DNA from 2 places in the Agrococcus jejuensis genome. Region 1 is predicted to be linked to the other one. Evidence: predicted binding sites of a transcription regulator. Region 1 holds the regulator's gene; the other holds the start of a gene.

The links. The regulator HspR, encoded in region 1, represses chaperone genes until heat shock. The targets are predictions, from matches to a motif close to AAGTTGAGTCNNNNNGACTCAACTT.
Region 2: the regulator HspR is predicted to act here: its motif matches at 5,797-5,821, upstream of BLQ67_RS06995 (ATP-dependent Clp protease ATP-binding subunit).

The regions. Positions count from the first base shown of each region.
Region 1 covers NZ_LT629695.1:1,976,029-1,986,182, reverse strand. The annotation lists gene BLQ67_RS16965 (sulfur globule family protein) at 1-992, opposite strand, end outside; gene BLQ67_RS09375 (hypothetical protein) at 1,072-1,806, opposite strand; gene BLQ67_RS09370 (heat shock protein transcriptional repressor HspR) at 1,850-2,272, opposite strand; gene BLQ67_RS09365 (DnaJ C-terminal domain-containing protein) at 2,284-3,234, opposite strand; gene BLQ67_RS09360 (nucleotide exchange factor GrpE) at 3,239-3,925, opposite strand; gene dnaK (molecular chaperone DnaK) at 3,931-5,796, opposite strand; gene BLQ67_RS09350 (DUF1345 domain-containing protein) at 6,242-6,931, shown strand; gene BLQ67_RS09345 (DUF1345 domain-containing protein) at 7,018-7,707, shown strand; gene BLQ67_RS09340 (DUF899 domain-containing protein) at 7,870-8,664, opposite strand; gene BLQ67_RS09335 (cupin domain-containing protein) at 8,794-9,165, opposite strand; gene BLQ67_RS09330 (cation:proton antiporter) at 9,367-10,154, opposite strand, start outside.
Region 2 covers NZ_LT629695.1:1,502,142-1,512,295, reverse strand. The annotation lists gene BLQ67_RS07035 (zinc-binding dehydrogenase) at 1-930, shown strand, start outside; gene BLQ67_RS07030 (SRPBCC domain-containing protein) at 1,012-1,479, opposite strand; gene BLQ67_RS07025 (ArsR/SmtB family transcription factor) at 1,516-1,887, opposite strand; gene BLQ67_RS07020 (FUSC family protein) at 2,191-3,243, shown strand; gene BLQ67_RS16340 (hypothetical protein) at 3,254-3,418, opposite strand; gene BLQ67_RS07015 (hypothetical protein) at 3,700-3,909, opposite strand; gene BLQ67_RS07010 (VOC family protein) at 4,058-4,447, shown strand; gene BLQ67_RS07005 (GNAT family N-acetyltransferase) at 4,461-4,787, opposite strand; gene BLQ67_RS07000 (DinB family protein) at 4,923-5,441, shown strand; gene BLQ67_RS06995 (ATP-dependent Clp protease ATP-binding subunit) at 5,860-8,406, shown strand; gene BLQ67_RS06990 (glutaredoxin family protein) at 8,403-8,696, shown strand; gene BLQ67_RS06985 (hypothetical protein) at 8,732-9,124, shown strand; gene BLQ67_RS06980 (DUF805 domain-containing protein) at 9,144-9,776, opposite strand; gene BLQ67_RS06975 (enoyl-CoA hydratase/isomerase family protein) at 10,051-10,154, opposite strand, start outside.

The DNA of each region.
Region 1 (10,154 bases):
CCGATGAGCGCCGTCGGCCATCCGACCGATCCGACGAGGCCGCCGATCGCCGTGGTCGTCGCGTACGCGAGCGCGATCGAGCGCTTGATGCCCACGAGCCCCGCCGAGCGGTGCCAGAGGAGGCTGGCGACGCATCCGGCCGCGGCGATCGCGCCGGTGACGAGCAGCACGATGAGGATCGTGAGCGGGATGCGCGCCGGATCGGCCCAGAACGCCACGAGGTCGGTGAGGCTGTCGGCCTCGAGCGCGTCGAGGCCGCTCGTGCCGCCCTCGGAGAAGGAGCCCCAGAGCAGCAGCACGATGGCGGCGGTGACGAACAGGTGGGTCGCGAGCGCGAGCAGCAGCTGCCCGACGAGCGAGCCGAGCAGCGCGGCGCCCGTCTGCCTGCGCGTCAGCCGCCGCTTCGGCGGCGCGTGCAGCACGGGCGGGAAGGGCATGGGCGGCGGGCCGTAGGCGCCGTACGGCATCGGCTGGCCGTACGGGCTCGGCGGCCCGTAGGGCGCCGGGTAGCCGTACGGCATCGGCTGGCCGTACGGAGCGCCGTACGCGAGCGGCTGGCCGTACGGCATCGGCTGCCCGTACGGCGACCAGCCGACGGGTGCCGGTTGCGCGAGCGCGACCGAGGCGGATGCGGGATGCGGCGGCTGCGGCGGCACGGGGGCGGCGGGCGCCGGGTACGGGCCGGCCGGGTTCGGGCCTCCCGCCTGCGGCGCCATGGGCATGCCCTGCATGCCGCGCTGCTGGGCCTCCCACGCCATCCGCGCCGCGACGGAGGGCGGCACGGCGCCCGCCATGGGATTCGCGAGCGGCGGTGGCAGTGCGCGCGTGCGGCGGTCGCGCTCGCGGCGCTCGGCGCGCTGCGCCATCGCGGTCTGCGGCACCAGGCCGTCGGGCGCGGACTCGGCGGCGCGACGCCGCTTCGGCTTCGCGACGACGTCGGCGGGCACGGGGGTGTCGCTGCCTGGCGGCGGCGGGGCCTCGAGCTCGCTCACGCACGCGACGGTACCCCTCGTCGCTGGGACGATCGTGCACCGCGGCTCGGCGGCGCCCGCACGTCGCGGCGCAGCGGCGTCAGCGCTTCGCCGGCTCCGAGCGCTCGTGGAAGATGCCGGCCATCCACAGCCACACGAGCGCGCCCGCGACGATCGTCGCGATGCCCGAGCCGATGGCCGTGAGCGCGATGCCGATCGCGGCGTTGCCGAGCACCTGGCTCACGCTGTCGCTCGTGCCGAACAGCAGGCCGCCGAGCGCGCCGACCGTGCCGGTGACGATCGTCGCGACGACCGTGCCCATCGGCACCGCGACCGTCGTGACCATGCCGGGGCGCCGCACGCCGTGCGCGCGCAGCACGAGCACGCTCACGACCGCGCCGCCCACGAGCAGCACGGCGCCGACGATCGCGAACGCGATCGTGATGCCCGACATCGCGTTCGGGTCGATGGATGCGAGCGTGGAGTTCGCGTCGGCTGCGGCGCCCGTGCCGGCGACGGCGTTGGCGATCACGACGACGACCGTCTTCACGATCGTCGCGAGCTGCCAGATCGCGAGCGGCACGGCCAGCAGCGTGAAGCCGGCCGTGACGAGCGGCAGGGCGATGGCGCCGGCGATGATCGCGCCGCGGCGAGCCTTGCGCTCCGGCGTGAGGGGCTTCGCAGGCTGCTTCGCCGCCTCCGTCGTCGTAGGCGCGGCCTTCGCGGGCGCCGTCTTCGCGGGTGCCGAGGGCGGCGTCACCGCGGTCCGTGCGTCCGGCACCGGCGACGTCGGGCGGGTCGGCTCGGTCGGCGGGGTCGCGGTGGTGTCGCTCACGGCACCATCATGCACCGGCCAGACCCGGTCGGGCCTTCGCGCGTCAGCCGCGATGCAGCGGCCGCCACACGACGACCTGGTTGCGCTTCGCCGGGCGCGCGCCCGAGCGGATCGACGTCACGCCCTCGACCCCGGCCGCGAACACGCGCCCGCGGCGGTCGATCACCTGGTCGGCGAGCGTCGCCTCGAGCTCGCGCACGCGCTCCTTGAGCCCGCGCACCTCGTTCGACAGGTCGAGGATGCGGCGGATGCCCTCGAGCGACACGCCCTCCTGCGACAGCAGCTGCACCTGGCGCAGCTGCCCGATGTCGCGCATCGAGTAGCGGCGCGTGTTGCCCGCGGTGCGCTGCGGCTGCACGAGCCCGATGCGGTCGTACTGGCGCAGCGTCTGGGGATGCATGCCCGCGAGCTCGGCAGCGGCCGCGATCGAGAAGATCGGGCTCGACTCGTCGAGATCCTCCGGCATGCGTCCCACGCTCACCTCGCCTTCGACAGCAGGTCGTCCCTCGGCGACTCGTCGCCCGAGGCCGCCGCGAACGCCTCGAGCGCATCCCGCTGCGCGGCGTTCAGGTGCGACGGTACCGCGACCTGCACGGTCGCGAGCAGATCGCCCGTGCCCTGCTTGGCGGCGACGCCCTTGCCCTTGACGCGCAGCACGCGACCCGACGGCGTGCCGGGCGCGACCTTGAGGCGCACGGTGCCGCCGCCGACGGTCGGCACCTCGATCGTGGCGCCGAGCGCGGCCTCCGCGAACGTCACGGGCACGTCGAGGCGGATGTCGCGCCCATCCATGCGGAACACCGGATGCGGTCGCACCTGCACCGTGACGATGAGGTCGCCGGGCGCGCCGTTCGTGATGGATGCCTGGCCCTTGCCGCCGATGCGGATCTTCTGGCCGTCGTGCACGCCCGCAGGGATCTTCACGGTCATCGAGCGTCCTCCGACCGTGAGCTTGAGCGTGTCGCCCTGCACGGCCGAGAGGAAGTCGAGCTGCGCGTTCGCGGTGACGTCGCGACCCCTCTGCGGTGCGCGCGGGGTGCCGAAGCCGCCACCGCTGCCGAACATGCCGCCGAGGATGTCCTCGAAGTCGCTCTGCTGGTACTGCACCCGCGGGCCGCCGCCCTGGTTGAACATGCCGCCGAAGACGTCCTCGAAGCCACCCTGCGCGCCGGGCGCGAAGCGCGGACGCCCACCCGCCATGGCGCGCACCGAGTCGTACTCCTCGCGCTGCTTCGGGTCGGACAGCACCGAGAACGCCTCGGAGATCTCCTTGAACCGCGCCTCCGCCTTCGCGTCGCCGGGGTTCGAGTCGGGGTGGAACTGCCGCGCGAGCTTGCGGTACTGCTTCTTCAGGTCGGCAGCCTCGACGTCCTTCTGGACGCCGAGCACCTTGTAGAAGTCCTTGTCGAACCAGTCGTTGCTCGCCATGCGACTACTCGCCCGCAGGCACGAACACGGCGACCTTGGCGGGGCGCACGAGGCGCTCGCCGATGCGGTAGCCGCGCTGCACGACGTCGGCGACGACCATCTCGGTCACCTCCGGGTTCGGCAGCTGCGCGATCGCCTCGTGCACGGCCGTGTCGAACGGCTCGCCCGCGACGCCCACGGCCTCGAGGCCGAGGCCCGCGATCGCGGCGCGCAGCTTCTGCGCGACGATCGCGAGCGGCGAGCCCTCGAGGTCGCCGTGCTGGTCGGCGCGATCGAGGTCGTCGAGCGCCGGCAGCAGCGCCGACAGCACGGATGCCGTCGTCGCCACCTTGTCGGCGGCCCGCTCGCGCTCGACGCGGTTGCGGTAGTTGACGTACTCGGCCTGCAGCCTGCGCACCTCGTCGTTCGCGGCCGCGATGGCCGCCTCGACGCCCGCCGCCTCGTCGGCGAGGCGCTGGGCCTCGCCCTCGAGCAGCGCCCGGTCCTCGGCACTCAGGTCGTCGGCTGCGGGGGCGGGCGCGGGTGCCTCGGCACCCGCATCCGCCGCCTGCTGCTCCGACGCCTGCTCGGTCGCCGCCTGCTCGGCGGCTGCCTGCGCATCCGCGGGGCTCTGGCGCGCCTCGCCGGTCTCGGGGTCGATCCTCCGCTTGTCGCGGAAGACGGGGCCCTCGTCCTGCGTGTCGTCGGTCATCGCGCTTACTTCTTCTCGTCCTCGTCGTCGACGATCTCGGCGTCGACCACGTCGTCGTCGTTCGACGCGGGCTGCTCGCCCTGCGGCTGCTCGCCGGCGTCGCCCTCGGGGGCGGCCTGCGACTGCTGCTGGTAGAGCGCCTCGCCGAGCTTCTGCTGCGACGCGTTGAGCGTGTCGAACGCCGTCTTCAGCGCCTCGTCGTCGTCGCCCGCGAGCGCCGTCTTGAGCGCGTCGACGTCGGCCTGCACCGAGGTCTTCACGTCGTCGGGCAGCTGCTCGGCGTTGTCGGTCAGCAGCTTCTCGACCGAGTAGACGAGCTGCTCGGCGTTGTTGCGCGTCTCGGCCGCATCGCGACGGGCCTTGTCGGCCGCGGCGTTCTCCTCGGCGTCCTTGACCATGCGCTCGATGTCGTCCTTCGAGAGGCTCGAGCCGCCCGTGATCGTCATCGACTGCTCCTTGCCCGTGCCCTTGTCCTTGGCGGACACGTGCACGATGCCGTTCGCGTCGATGTCGAACGTGACCTCGACCTGCGGGATGCCGCGGGGCGCGGGTGCGATGCCCGTGAGCTCGAACGTGCCGAGGGCCTTGTTGTCGCGCGTGAAGTCGCGCTCGCCCTGGAACACCTGGATCGCGACGGACGGCTGGTTGTCCTCGGCCGTCGTGAACGTCTCCGAGCGCTTCGTCGGGATGGCGGTGTTGCGCTCGATGAGCTTCGTCATCATGCCGCCCTTGGTCTCGATGCCGAGCGACAGGGGCGTGACGTCGATGAGCAGCACGTCCTTGCGCTCGCCGCGCAGCACGCCGGCCTGCAGGGCGGCGCCGACGGCGACGACCTCATCCGGGTTCACGCCCTTGTTGGGCTCCTTGCCACCCGTGAGCTTCTTCACGAGCTCCGAGACGGCGGGCATGCGGGTCGAGCCGCCGACGAGCACGACGTGCGCGATCTCGTCGACCGAGACGCCGGCCTCGCGGATGACGTCCTCGAAGGGCTTGCGGGTGCGCTCGAGCAGGTCGGAGGTGAGCTGCTCGAACTGCGCGCGCGTGAGGGTCTCGTCGAGGTTGGCGGGGCCGTTCTCGGTGAGCGAGAGGTAGGGCAGCTGGATGCTCGTCGACGTCGACGACGAGAGCTCCTTCTTCGCCTGCTCCGCGGCCTCCTTGAGGCGCTGCCTCGCGATCTTGTCGCTCGAGACGTCGACGCCCGTCGACTCCTTGAACTTCTTCGTCAGCCACTCGACGACGCGCTCGTCCCAGTCGTCGCCGCCGAGGCGGTTGTCGCCGGCGGTCGAGCGCACCTGGATCGTCGAGAAGTCGTCGTCCTTGCCCACCTCGAGCAGCGAGACGTCGAACGTGCCGCCACCGAGGTCGAAGACGAGGATGAGCTCGTCCTCCTTGCCCTTGTCGAGGCCGTACGCGAGGGCAGCGGCCGTGGGCTCGTTGATGATGCGCAGCACCTTGAGGCCCGCGACCTCGCCGGCCTCCTTCGTGGCCTGGCGCTCGGCGTCGTTGAAGTAGGCAGGCACCGTGATGACGGCGTCGGTGACGGGCTCGCCGAGGTACGTCTCGGCGTCGCGCTTCAGCTTGCCGAGGATGCGCGCCGAGATCTCCTGCGGCGTGTAGCGCTTGTCGTCGATCGCCGTCGTCCAGTCGGTGCCGATGTGGCGCTTGACGGAGGCGATGGTGCGGTCGACGTTCGTGACGGCCTGGCGCTTGGCCGGCTCGCCGACGAGGGTCTCGCCGTCCTTCGCGAAGGCGACGACCGAGGGGGTCGTGCGGAAGCCCTCCGCGTTGGCGATGACGGTGGGCTGACCGGCGTCGAGGAATGCGACGACGGAGTTGGTGGTGCCGAGGTCGATGCCGACTGCTCGTGCCATGGTGGCTGCTCCTTGGTTCTGGGTCTGATGTCTGCGCGGGCTCGCGCCCGTGGGATCTGCCTGATTCCGGCGGAGGAGCCTGCCGGCAACCCCCCATGACTGACGGCAGGCTCGTCCTCCGGAACCATCGCACGGCGTCGATCCCGACTTGAGCCGTGCAGACTCAACATTGGCACTTGAGTCGGGTGCAGTCAAGTTCTGCAGCCCAGGGTTCCCTATGCATCGGGCTCCCGCGCCTCCGGCCCCGATCCCTGACCGGTCACTCGTTGCGCCGACTGGTCACAGTTGCACCCCGACTGGTCGCAGTTTCAGGCTGACTGGTCGCTATTGCACCGGACTGGTCGCAGTTTCGGTGCAACTGCGACCAGTCCCGATCCCGACGACCTCCCACCGGAGCCTCGCGCCGCAGCGATGGATGCGCGGGCCGCCGGGCTAGCGTGGCCCCATGAGCAGGGTGCGACGCAGGCTGCACGGCGAGGCGGTGCGGCACGCGCTGTCGATCGCCGCATCCACGATCCTCATCGTCGGCATCACCGCCACGATCGCACTCGTGACGCAGGGTCGGTTCGCGTTCGCGGACTCGCTGCTCGTGGGCATGACGCTCGTCTTCGCCGCATACGGTCCGATCTTCGTGTGGCTCACGCACCTCGCGTTCGGACGCCTCCGCGGCGCGGCGCTGCGCGCCCGGCTGCAGCGCACCACCGAACGCAACCGCCTCATGCAGCTGCTCTTCATCGGCGGGCCGAAGACCTGGGCCGCGCTCATCGCAGCGGTCGGCGTCGCATCCGTGATCATCCTCGCCACGGGGGATGCGCGCAGCAGCATCTGGCTCGTCGGCGCGTGCGTCGCGTGCGTGGTCGGCACGTGGGTGCTGCTCGTCGGCGTCTTCGCCGCCGAGTACATGCGCGCGTGGGCGAGTGGCGACGTGCTGCGCTTCCCCGGCGACGGAGACGTGGGCTTCGAGGACTTCGTCTACCTGTCGGTGCAGCTGTCGACGACGTTCGCGTCGTCCGACGTGGACCTCGTCGACACCTCCGCCCGCCGCCTCGCGACGGTGCACTCCATCGTCGCGTTCGCCTACTCGACGGTGATCGTGGCGGTGTTCGCGTCGCTGCTCATCGCGGGCGGGCGCTGACCGCATCCGCGCCGCGACGCTCGGAGGATGGTCGGGCCTGGGGATGCGCTCGGCGGGCTCGCACGCGCCGCGGCTAGCGTGGCTGCATGTCGCGCGGCACGAGCATCATGCACCGGGAGGTCGTGCGGTCGAGCGTCGCGACCGTGATCGCCTTCGCGGTCATGGGCGCGCTGTTCGTCGTCGCGGGCAGGTTCGGGCTGCTCGTCACCGAGGCCTCCTCGATCTCGGCTGTGGTGCTCGCGCTCACCTTCGGCCTCTACGGGCCGATCTTCCTGGCGCTCACATGGCTGTCGTTCCGCGACCTTCGCGGCGCCATGCTGCGATCCCACGTCGTGCGATCCGACGAGCGCAGCCGCGTCGTGCGCCTGCTCATGCTCGCTGGGCCGAAGTCGTGGGCGATGCTCGTGATCGTGGCGGGCGTCTACTCCGTGGTGCTGCTGACGACGGGCGAGGCTCGCTCGAACCCGTGGCTCGTCTCGGTGTGCGTGCTCGGCGTCGCGGGCACGTGGGTGCTGATGGTCGCCGTGTTCGCGATCGAGTACATGCGCAGCTGGGCGAACCACGAGTCGCTCGTGTTCCCCGGCGACGAGGAGCGCACCTTCCGCGACTTCCTCTACCTGTCGGTGCAGCAGTCGACGACGTTCTCATCGTCCGACGTGCAGATCGTGCGCGGCCACGCCCGCTCGCTCGCGATGGTGCATTCCGTCGTCGCGTTCGCCTATTCGACGGCGATCATCGCGGTCTTCGCGTCGCTGCTCATCGCGGTCGCGGGCTGAGCGCGCTGCGGCGCTCGCATCCGCACGCGTGTGGCCGCGACCCGCATCCGCCCCACCTCCGACCCGGATGGGTCACTTCCTGCCGCTGATCGGTCACCTCCGACCGATGAGTGGTCACTCGTGGTCGACGACACGCCGTACGGCACGACGACGACTGACCACTCACTCGTCGTACTCGTCGGGGTAGCGCAGCCCCGGGCCTCCCACCTGGCGGCCGAGCGGCTCGGCGCGACCGGCCGGCTCCTCCCACGCCTCCTGCCTGCCGAGCGGCGTGAGGTCGAGCCACGGGTAGCCGTGGTGGAACTCCTCGATGCCGCGCCCGAACGTCGAGTACGTGTGGAAGACGTCGTCGCCGACGCGCAGGAACACGCTGATGCCGGGCACCTCCTCGCCGTTCATGCTCGGCTCCCACGGACCGCCCGTCCACGGCGTCCCGTGCACCTCGAGGTCGGATGCGGTGCGATGGTGCAGCTCGATCGGCGCGACGCGGTCGTCGAGCGTGGCGTGGAAGTCGTAGTTGAACGACGAGCGGAACGACGACAGCCATGGGAAGTCCCAGCCCATGCGGTCGCGGTACGGCGCGATCCTCGCGATCGGCGCGCGCGAGATGGCGACGAGGCTCGTGCGCCGCGCGTGCAGCTGCCGCAGGCGCGGGATCTGGTCGGCGGCCGACGAGCAGCTCTTGCAGGCCGCATCCCAGTCGGGTCCGAACATGAGGTGGTGCACGACGAGCTGCTCGCGGCCGTCGAACAGGTCGAGCAGCGTGCGCTCGCCGTCGAGGCCGTCGAAGACGTACTCCTGCTCGACGCGCACCATCGGCAGACGTCGCCGGTCGGCGTTCACGCGGTCGCGCTCGCGCGTGATGGCCTTCTCGCGCTCGAGCAGCGCGAGCCTCGCTGCACGCCACGTCTCGCGATCGACGACCTCGGGCAGGTGCTGCATCGACGGCTCCGTCATGCGCTCATCCTGCTGCGAGCGCATCCGCCCGGCAACGTCTGGACTCCGGAGTGGGCAGTAGATGCGCGCGAGTGGGCATTTGATGTCGTGAAACCGGCCGAATCACGACATCAAGTGCCCAGTCATGCGTCAGAGCTCGCGCGCCTCGAACGTGCGGTCGCCGCCGGCGTCGCCCGTGTTCAGGGTGCCGACGCGCTCGATGAGCACCGCCTCGACCTCCTCGCGCGCGATCGGGCAGTGCTCGACGCCGGCCGGGATGACGTAGACGTCGCCGGGGCCGAGCGTCACGTCGCCGTCGCGCAGCTGGATGACGAGCGTGCCCGAGCGCACGAGGAACAGCTCGTCGGTGTCGGGATGCGTGTGCCACACGAACTCGCCGAGCAGGCGCACGACCTTGACGTCGGCGTCGTTGACGGTCGCGAGCCGATGCGGCTGCCACGGCTCGGTGACGACGTCGAAGGCGGCGGGGATGCTGCGCACGTCGCGCTGGGTGTCGCTCATCCCCTCATCATGCGGATGCGGGCGGGCTCGTCAGCCGGACCATCCGCACCTCCGTGGCCCGCGGTCGCGAGGAGGGGTCACCTCCTGCCGCTTCGCGCGGCGTGTCGCGGCATCGGCTGACCCCTCATCGCACGCAAGTGACCACTCGGCGGCAGGAAGTGACCCCTCCCCGCACGGAAGTGACCCATCAGTGGCGAGACGCTACGCCAGCGCCTCGTCGCGGCGCGGGGCCCGCACGATGAAGCGGGCCGCGATCGGGCCGGCGATCGCGAGGATGAGCACGTAGCAGGCCGCGAGCGGGCCGAGCTCGGTGAAGCCGGCCCCGACGGCGAGCGCGGCGATGATGATCGAGAACTCGCCGCGCGCGATGAGCGTCGCGCCCGCGCGCAGACGCCCCTTCACCTGCACGCCGTCGCGCTTCGCGGCGAGCCATCCGGTCGCCATCTTCGTGCCGGCGGTGACGATCGCGAGCAGCAGCGCCGCCGGCAGCACCGGCAGCAGGTCGGCGGGCACGATCGGCAGTCCGAACGACAGGAAGAAGATCGCCGCGAACAGGTCGCGCAGCGGCCCGAGGATCGCGCGCGCCCGCTCGGCGATCGACGGCGGCACCGCGATGCCCACGAGGAACGCGCCGACGGCGGCGGACGCGCCGAGCAGCTGCGTGAGCCCGGCGACGACGAGGGTGATGCCGAAGAGGCGCAGCAGCACCTGCTCGTCGCTCGGGTGGCTCAGCAGCCAGCGGATGCCGCCCGACGCCCGCTGCGACGCGACGAGGATGATCGTCACCGCCGCGACCGCGAGCGCCACCGCGCCGAGCGCCTGCCACCACGCGGCACCCGTGAGCACCGCGATGAGGATCGGCAGGAAGATCGCCATCGCGATGTCCTCGATCACGAGGATCGACAGCACCGCGGGCGTCTCGCGGTTGGCGACGCGGCCGAGGTCGTCGAGCAGGCGGGCGATGATGCCCGACGACGACACCCACGTGA
Region 2 (10,154 bases), 470 kb from region 1:
ACGGTCGCCGACCGCCCCACCCCCGAGCCCGGCCCCGGCAAGGTGCGCCTGCGCATCGTGCTGTCGCCCATCCACAACCACGACCTGTGGACCGTGCGCGGCACCTACGGCTTCGTGCCCGACCTGCCCGCCGGCTCGGGCACCGAGGCGCTCGGCGTCGTCGAGGCCCTCGGCGAGGGCGTGGATGCGCTCGCGATCGGCGACCGCGTCGTGACCGGCGGCACGTTCGGCGCCTGGGCCGAGCAGGTCGTCGCGAACGCCGCCGGCCTCATCCCCGCGCCCGCCGGCGTGCCCGACGAGGCTGCCGCGCAGCTCGTCGCGATGCCGTTCAGCGCCATCTCTCTGCTGCACTCGCTCGACCTGCAGCCTGGGCAGTGGATCGTGCAGAACGCCGCGAACGGCGCCGTCGGCCGCATGGTCGCGCAGCTCGCGGTGGCCCGCGGCATCCGCGTGCTCGGCCTCGTGCGTCGCGCCGAGGGCGTCGACGAGCTGCGCGAGGCCGGCATCGGCGACGTCGTCGCGACCGACGCCGACGACTGGCGCGAGCGCGTCGAGGCGATCACGGGTGGCGAGCCGATCGTCGCGGGCGTCGACTCCGTCGGCGGCGCGTCGGCGCAGGACGTGCTGTCGGTGCTCGCCGAGGGCGGCGAGCTCGTGGTGTTCGGCGCCATGGCGTCGCCGGTGCTCGAGCTGCGCTCGGGCGACCTCATCTTCAAGCAGGCGACGGTGCGCGGCTTCTGGGGGTCGGTCGTGAGTCGCACGATGGATGCCGACACCCGGCGCGCGCTGTTCGGCGAGCTCGGCGAGCGCCTCGCGTCGGGTGCGCTCACGCTGCCGGTGTCGAGCATCCACGGCCTCGACGACGTGCAGGCCGCCGTCGAGGCGAGCCTGACGCCGGGCCGCGTCGGCAAGGTGCTGCTGCGCCCCTGACGGACACGAGATGACGCTGAGCGGGCCGCCGAGGGGGATCTTCCCTCGGCGGCCCGCTCAGCGTCACGCGGTGGCGGCGACTCAGACCGCGCCCTCCGCGATGATCGCGTCGAGCTTGGCGTAGCCGTCGTTGACGCCCACCTCCATGCCGCTCTGCAGCCACGCGTCGCGGCCCTCGAACGAGTCGACGAGGCTCGTGGCGTGCAGGCGCGTGCGGCCGTCGCCGAGGTCCTCGAACGTGAGGGTCTCGAGCGCGACGCCCGGGGCGCCGAGGAACTCGAAGGTCTGCACGATGCCCGTCTCGGACACGTCGTGGAACGTGCCGCGGAACCCGTACTCCTCGCCCTCGTGCACGTGGGTCATCGCCCACGCGCCGCCCGACACCGCATCCCAGCGGTCGATGCGCACCTGCGTGCCCTCGGGCCCGTTCCAGCGGGCGTAGAGGTCGGGGTCGGTGTGCGCCGTGAGCAGCTGTGCGGGCGTCGCGTGGAAGTCGCGCGTCATGCGGATGAGCGGCACGGCGGGGTCGGCGGTGATGGTGGCGTCCATGGTGGTCTCCTGATCGTGAGCGGGCGGCCGGTCGGCTCAGGCCCGGGGTTCGGTGGTGTCGTCGTCGGATGCGGTGGCTGCGGCATCGGCCGCGCGCAGCTCGTCGAGCACGGCGTCGAGGCGCGCGAAGCGCTCCTCCGCCTGCCGTTGGTGCCGCTCGATCCACGACGTCATGGATCCGAGCGCGTGCGCCTCGAGGTGCACGAGCCTGCGCGTGCCGTCGCGACCCTTGGTCACGAGGCCGGCGGCCTCGAGCACCCCGAGGTGCTTCGAGATCGCCTGCAGGCTGACGTCGAAGGGTGCGGCGAGCTCGCCGACGGTCGCGTCGCCGAGCGACAGCCGTGCCACGAGGGCGCGTCTGGTCGCATCCGCGAGTGCTGCGAACGCCTTGTCGAGCTGGTCGTCCATCGTCGCCTCCTTCTCAACTGATCGGTTGAGAAGAGCGTGGCACGGGGGTGGATGGTTGTCAACCGTTTGGTTGATAAGTCGGTGCTCGCTCCGTCCAGACGCCCACCTCGCTCCCTGAGGTGCGAGCGAAGCGAGCCTCGAAGGGTCCCTTGCGCTGACGTCCTTCCGGGGGCACCTTTCGAGGCTCACTTCGTTCGCACCTCAAGGAGCGGTCTGGGGGCGCACCGCGACGGATGAGGGGAGCGGTCCATGGATGGCGCGTCCTCCACCGGGGTAGAGGATGGACCCGACGGAAGGAGCGGCATGGCCCGCTGGCACCAGCGCACCACGGCGTGGGTCGGCCGCATCCGCGCGACCGGGCGACTGCCGTTCCTGCAGGTCGTGAAGATCAGCGTCGCCGCGATCGCGTCGTGGTTCGCCGCCGACGCGCTCATCGCCGAGGAGCCGCCGATCTTCGCCGTCATCGCGGCGCTCATCGTGGTGCAGCCGAGCGTCAACCAGTCGCTCGGCCGAGCGCTCGAGCGCTCGATCGGCGTCATCGTGGGCGTCGTGCTCGCGACGGGCATCTCGCTGCTGTTCGGCTCGGCGGCCTGGATCATCCTCGTCGCCGTCGTGCTCTCGGTGCTGCTCGCGTGGGCGCTGCGGCTGTCGCAGCAGACGTCGAACCAGATCCCCATCTCGGCGATGCTCGTGCTCGCGCTCGGCGCCGCATCCCCGATTTACGCGATCGACCGCATCGCCGAGACCGTGCTGGGCGCGGCGATCGCGTTCGTCGTGAACCTGCTCATCGTGCCGCCCGTGCTGGTCGAGCCCGCGCGCCGAGAGGTGAAGGCGCTCGCCGAGGAGCTCGCGCGCAGCCTCGAGCGCCTCGCAGTCGCGTCGTCCGAGCCCGTCGGCCGCGGTGCGCTGCAGGGCCACCTCGTGGAGGTGCGGCTGCTGCGTCCCATGCTCGCCCGTGCGCAGGCCGCGGTGCTCACCGCCGAGGACTCGCTCGCGCTCAACTGGCGCGGCGGACGCCATCGTGGCGAGCTCGAGGGCTACGACGCGGGACTCGTCGCGCTCGGCGTGCTCGTCACGAGGGTCTCGGGCATGACCCGCACGATGCGCGACCACTACGACGACTCGCTGCACCGCGAGCCCGTCATGGGGCAGATCGCCGCCGAGCTGCGGCGCGCGGCGCACGACCTGCGCATCCGCTACGTGCTCGCCGCTCCCGGCGACGCGGTCGCCTCCGACACCGGTCCGCTGCTCACGGCGCCGCTCGTCGTCGTGTCACCGCATCCCGAGCACTGGGTCGTCATCGGGTCGATGCTCGAGGACCTGCGGCGCGTGCACGAGGAGCTCACTGCCGAGTGATGCTGCGCCGTCACGGCACGGCCGGAGGCGGACCCTCCTCGTCGATCGCGGGGTCCGGCGCCGCGGCGTCTACCTTGCCCGCGAGATGCTCGAGCGCATCCCACAGGCGTCCGAGGTCGCCGGTGTCGTGGATGCCGTCGGGGACAGCCGTCTGATCCTGCTCGTCGGTGCTCATGCCGTCGTGCCGGGCGCGCGCTGCGGCCGGCGATCCTCCTTCGACGTCATCGGTGTCGCCAGGGAGACGTCATGAGGGAGGCGTTCGTCACGCATGGATCTGGCCGGGCGTGTCGCCGGCGGGGTGTGGGGTCGCACGTCTGGAAGACGAGCGAGCGATGCGGATGGTGACGGTCGGGGCACATCCTGCACACGCGGATGCGCCGTCAGCGGGGTCACGAGCGTGCATCCCACCCGTGGCGGCGCTGGCTGCGCATCGCGGCGGCCGCGCCGCGACGAGCGTCAGCGTGAGGCGAGCACTCGGCGCCGCGTGGCACCGTACGACGGCGCCGTGCGCGGCGCTCGGCGGCGCTCGGCGGCGGTGCCGCGGCGCTCGATCGCGGCGACGCCCACGCACAGCAGGGCGAGCATGCCCAGCAGCATGATCGCGATCGCCGCGTACACGACGACGCCCAGGTTCATGAGGTCCTGCGCCTGCTGCACCATGTCCATGTCCGCTCTCCTTCGGCTCGCTTCGAGCCTCGCGGCAGGAGGGGGTGCGGCGCGTCGTCCGAGAGGCTCGCGGCCGTCATCCTCGGGGATGATCTGCGGCGACGCCAGGGTGCGACGCACGTCGGCGGCCGTGGCTACCGTGGTCGGCATGCAGCAGCGCATCAGCCTCATCACCCTCGGCGTGCACGACCTCGCCCGCGAGCGGGCGTTCTACGAGGCGCTCGGGTGGGCGGATGCGCAGCAGCCCGACGGCGAGGTCTGCTTCTTCCAGGCGGGCGGCATGGCGTTCGGGCTGTGGACGCGGCTGGGCGGGCACGGGGCGCCGGGCATCGAGATCGCCCACAACGTGCGCACGCCCGACGAGGTCGCGGCGGTGCTCGCCGAGGCCGAGGCCGCCGGCGGGTCGATCGTGCGGCCCGCCGAGGTGGCGGAGTGGGGCGGCACGTCGGGCGCGTTCGCCGACCCCGAGGGCTACGTGTGGGAGGTCGCGCACAACCCGGGTTGGACGATCGCCGCCGACGGGTCGATCACGATCTGAGGCGGCCGCGGCGTCAGCGCTGCGTGCGCGCCTCGATGGCGTCGAGCGCATCCTGCGTCACGGCGACCACGATGTCGGCCCAGCGCTGGTCGGCGGCGACGACCTTCGCGACGTACGGGCACACGGGCATGACGTGCAGGCCGTCGGCGCGCGTGGCGTCGAGGGCCGCGACCACGAGCTCGCGGCCGAGCCCCTGCCCGGCGTAGGCGTCGTCGACCTTCGTGTGGAAGAAGACGCGCGCGCCCGCCACCTCCACGAAGTACGCTCTGCCCGCGACGACGCCCGCGTCGTCGACGATCTCGAACCGGTCTCCGGCCTCACCCTTGCGCACGCTGCTCATGCCTCGACCCTGCCACCGGTCGCGGTGCGCGCGCACCCCCTGGCGCGCGCGCCGGCGGGGGGCGCCGCGCATCGGCGGCGGCGCGTCGCCGGCCCGTGCGCGCGTGGCGCATCCGCCGACTGTCAGGATCGACGCATGACGATCGAGCCCGACGCCAAGGACTGGACCTGGGTGCTCGAGCGCCCGTGCGCCGAGTGCGGGTTCACGCCCGAGGTGCCCGACGACGAGCTGCCCGCGCGCATCCGCACGGCGGTCGGCACCGTGCACCACGCGCTGCACGACGCCGACGTGCGCGAGCGCCCCGACGCGGCGACGTGGTCGAAGCTCGAGTACGCCGCGCACGTGCGCGACGTGTGCCGCATCATGCGCGAGCGTCTCGTGTCGATGCTCGAGCACGACGACCCGACGTTCGCGAACTGGGATCAGGATGCGACCGCCATCGAGGAGGCGTACGGCGAGCAGCGCCCACCGCGCGTCGCCATCGAGCTCGACGTCGCCGCCGCCGACCTCGCCGACGCGTACGCGTCGGTGCCGGCGGATGCGTGGGAGCGCACCGGCAGCCGCTCGAACGGCTCGCGCTTCACGGTGCGCTCGCTGGGCGTCTACGCGCTGCACGACCTCGAGCACCACGCCTGGGATGTGACGAAGGGCTGACTCCGGCCTGCGGCCCCGTCCGCACCCATCGGCCCTCGCAACCGCCGTCGGGGCCGTCTCACCAGTTGGTCGAGGAGCGCGCGAGCCCTTGGGCGAGCCCGCGTCACGAGACCACGCGACCCCGTCTCCTGCCCGGCCACGCGCGCGGTCGAGTCGGGCGGGCGCGTCACGAGGTCTCGTGACGCGGAGGCGCTGCGCGCCTGCGCTCCTCGACCAGCTGTGGGGTGACGCCCTCGTCGCGCACGGGCAGGGCGATGGCGATGGCGCGAGGGGAGGGCATGGGGTCGAGCCTGCCAGCCCCTGCTCGCCGTGGGCGAACGCCCTGGCGGGAATGCCGCATCCCGCCCATGCGTCGTACTTGAGCGTAGGGCGCTCACATTCACGGTGGGCCGCCCGACGAGCCACCTGAGGAGGCAGCATGCCCCAGTTCACCGGTCCCAGCGGATCGTTCGACGACTTCCTCGCGCGACTGCGGCAGGCGCAGGGCGCCGGCCGTCAGGTCGACGTCTCGCGACTGCTCACGCGTCGCGCCGCCACGATCCTCGCCCGCGCCGTCGAGCGCGCCCGCGAGCACGGCCACCAGGACGTCGACGCCCTGCACCTGCTGCAGGCGACCGTCGCGCACCCGCAGGTCGCCGAGGCCATCCGCGCCGCCGGCGCCGACACCGACGCCATCGAGTCGGCCGCCGAGGAGCGCCTGCCCGCCGAGACCGAGGCGAGCGAGACGCCCTCGGTGCTCACGGCGAGCGCGCAGCGCGTGCTGCGCGACGCGTACCAGGTCGCCCGCGCGAACGGCGCGAGCTACATCGACCCCGAGCACCTGCTCTTCGCGTTCCTGCTCGCGCAGGACACGGTCGGCGGACGCATCCTCGACGCCGCGGGCGTGAACCAGGAGTCGCTGGGTCGCGCGATGGCGGAGGCGCAGCGCGAGCAGCTCGAGGGCCGCGAGCCCGCGACGAGTCGCGACGGCGAGCCCATCGACGCCGACTCCACCACCCCGACGCTCGACCAGTACGGCATCGACCTCACGGCCCGCGCCGAGCGCGGCGAGATCGACCCCGTCATCGGCCGCGCCGACGAGATCGCGCAGACGATCGAGATCCTCGCGCGCCGCACGAAGAACAACCCCGTGCTCATCGGCGAGGCCGGCGTCGGCAAGACGGCGATCGCCGAGGGCCTCGCGCAGGCCATCGTCGCCGGCACGGTGCCGCCGCAGCTCGCGGGCAAGCGCGTCGTGTCGCTCGACATGACCGCCATGGTCGCCGGCACCCGCTACCGCGGCGACTTCGAGGAGCGCATCGGCACGGCGATGGACGAGATCGCCGCCAACAAGGACGACCTCGTCGTCTTCATCGACGAGCTGCACACGATCCTCGGCGCCGGCGGCGGCGAGGGCGGCATGGATGCGGCGAACATCCTCAAGCCGCGGCTCGCGCGCGGCGACCTGCACATGGTCGGCGCGACGACGCTCGCCGAGTACCGCCGCATCGAGAAGGATGCCGCGCTCACGCGCCGCTTCCAGGCGGTGCACGTGGCGGAGCCGTCGGTCGACGATGCCGTCGCGATCCTGCAGGGCATCCGCTCGGCCTACGAGGAGCACCACGCCGTGCGCTACACCGACGACGCCATCCGCGCGGCCGTCGACCTGTCGCACCGCTACGTCACCGACCGCTTCCTGCCCGACAAGGCCATCGACCTCGTCGACCAGGCCGGCGCGCGCCTGCGCCTGCGCCTCGGTGCGACCGTCGACGTCGAGGCCCTCGAGGCCGAGCGCACGACGCTCGAGGCCGACAAGGATGCGGCGATCGCCCGCGAGGACTACGAGGAGGCGTCGCGCCTGCGCGACCGCATCCTCGCGGTGCAGGCGCAGCTCGACGGCGACGCCCCCGCGGTGCCCGCCGACGATGCCGTCGTCGACGTGGCGCAGATCGCCGAGGTCGTGAGCCGTGCGACGGGCATCCCCGCCGCGTCGCTCGGCGACGACGACCGGCAGCGCCTCGCCCGCCTGGGCGACGAGCTGCACGAGCGCGTCGTCGGCCAGGACGACGCCGTCGACGCCGTCGCGCGCGCCGTGCGGCGCTCGCGGTCGGGCATGGGCGACGAGACGCGCCCCATCGGCTCGTTCCTCTTCCTCGGCCCGACGGGCGTCGGCAAGACCGAGCTCGCGAAGACCCTCGCGGCGTCGCTGTTCGGCGACGCGTCGGCGATGGTGCGCTTCGACATGTCGGAGTTCGGCGAGCGCCACACGGTCTCGCGGCTCATCGGCGCCCCTCCCGGGTACGTCGGCTACGACGAGGCGGGCCAGCTCACCGAGCGCATCCGCCGCCGCCCGTACTCGGTGGTGCTGCTCGACGAGATCGAGAAGGCGCACCCCGACGTGCTGACGCTGCTGCTGCAGGTGCTCGAGGACGGCCGTCTCACCGACGGCCAGGGCCGCACGGTCGACTTCCGCAACGCCGTCGTCATCATGACGTCGAACGTGGGGTCCGAGACGCTCGCGAGCCGGTCGGGCGCCATGGGCTTCGTCGCGCACGGCGGCTCGGGCTTCTCGGCCGACGAGCTGCGCGCCCGCGTCATGGGGCGCCTGCGCGAGGCGATGCGCCCCGAGCTCATCAACCGCATCGACGAGATCGTGCTGTTCGGTGCGCTCGAGCGCGAGCAGCTGCACGCGATTGTGCACATGCTGCTGGGCCAGACGTCCGCGCGCCTCGAGCGGCAGGGCATCCGCATCCACGTCGACGACGCGGCGATCGCGTGGCTCGCCGAGCACGGGTACGAGCCCGAGCTCGGTGCGCGCCCGCTGCGCCGCCTCATCCAGCGCGAGGTCGACGACCGCGTCGCCGACCTGCTCGTGGCCGGCTCGGTCGGCGAGGGCGGCGCCGTGGCCGTGACGGCGGAGGCGGATGCGCTCGTCGCGACCGTCGCCGCGCGCGGGCACGCCGAGGATGCGAGGATCGCAGCATGAGCGACGCGACCAGCACCACGGCGGCCGAGACCGCAGCCCAGGGCATCACGATGTTCGGCGCCGAGTGGTGCCGCGACTGCCGCCGCACGAAGGCGCAGCTCGACGGGCTCGGCGTGCCCTACCGGTACGTCGACCTCGAGGCCGAGCCCGACGCCGTCGAGGTGGCGCGCGAGATCTCGGGCCGCACGCAGATCCCCGTCGTCGTCTACCCCGACGCGACGCACCACGTCGAGCCGTCGAACGCCGACGTCGACGCGAAGCTGCGCGAGCTCGGCATCGTCGCGGCCTGACCGCGGCATCCAGCGGCGCATGCGAGGGTGAGCGCATGCGTGCGAGCCGACGAGGGGCAGCCCCCGCCTTCGGGCGGGCGCTGCCCCTCGTCGCATGCGCGGCCGTCGCGGCGGCGCTGCTGACGGGATGCGCCGAGGGAGCGGATGCGGGCGGCGGCGTCGACCTCCTGAGCGGCGGCGGCGAGTCGGCGGGCGCGTGGCCGTCGTCGGTGCCGCGGCCCGACCTGCCGCTCATCGAGGAGACCGACCTCATCATCGCCTTCTCGGCGACCTACGACCTGCAGGGTGGCTCGGTCGACGACTACGCCGCCGAGCTCATGGCCGACGGCTTCGCCGAGCAGGGCGCGTCGACGTACGGCGACGGCAGCCACGTCGTGCTGCTGGAGGTCGAGGGCGACCGCCTGTTCGTGACGATCACCGACGCCTGACGCTGGGCGTCGTGGTGGGTCAGCGCGGCTGACCCGACGGCGCGTACCCGAACGGCTGACCGACGACGCCGTACGGGGCGCCCGCCTGCGGCGCGGCGCCGAACCCGGGCGCCGGCACGACGAGGCCGGGGGCGAGCAGCGGCACCGAGCCCGGCTGCTCGTATCGCAGGCCCTCGACCTTCGACGGCAGGAAGCCGATGACGAGCACGGCGACGCCGCCCGTGACGGGAGCGAGCGCCATGAACCAGCCGCTGAGCCCCGCGTCGTGCAGGCGTCGCGCGCCGAGCGCGTACGTCGGCACCATGAGGGCGAAGGCGATGACGAAGAGGGGCAGCATCGCGACGATGGAGCCGAGCATCCATCCGATGATGTCGATCGGCATCGTCGACGAGCCCGTCGAGCCGACGCTGCTCGCCGACACGGCGTATCCGATCGTCGACGCGATCTGCCCGACGAGCGTCACCATGAGCGGCACCGTCGCGGCGAGCACGACGACGTTCGTGAACAGCTGCGTCCACCAGAACTCGCTGCGGCTCGCGCGGCCCGTGAAGGTCGCGTACTTGCGGAAGAGCCGCGAGACCGACTGGCGGAACGTCGCGCCGTAGATGGGCTGGTCGAGCGGCACGGCGGCGCCAGGGGTCGGGATGGCCATGCCGCCATCCTCGCCCGATCCACCTGGGAGTCGGCGGCGGACTTCTGGGGCGTCTGATCCGTCGCCGCGCGGCTTGGGGTCGCGCCCCCGTGCTGCTGGTCGAGGAGGCCCCGAGCCGCAGGCGAGGAGCCGTCACGAGACCTCGCGACGTGCTCGCTCGACGCGACCATGCGCACGGCTGGGCAGGAGCCGCGAGTCGCGTGGTCTCGTGACGCGTGCTCGCCCTTCGGGCTCGCGCGCTCCTCGACCAGCTGGTGGGGCGGCGGTTCCCCGGTCAGCGACCGCGGAACGTGGGCGTGCGCTTCTGCTGGAACGCGGCGAAGCCCTCGACGTAGTCGTCGGAGCGCGCCAGTCGCGCCTGCGCCCGCGTCTCGTGCG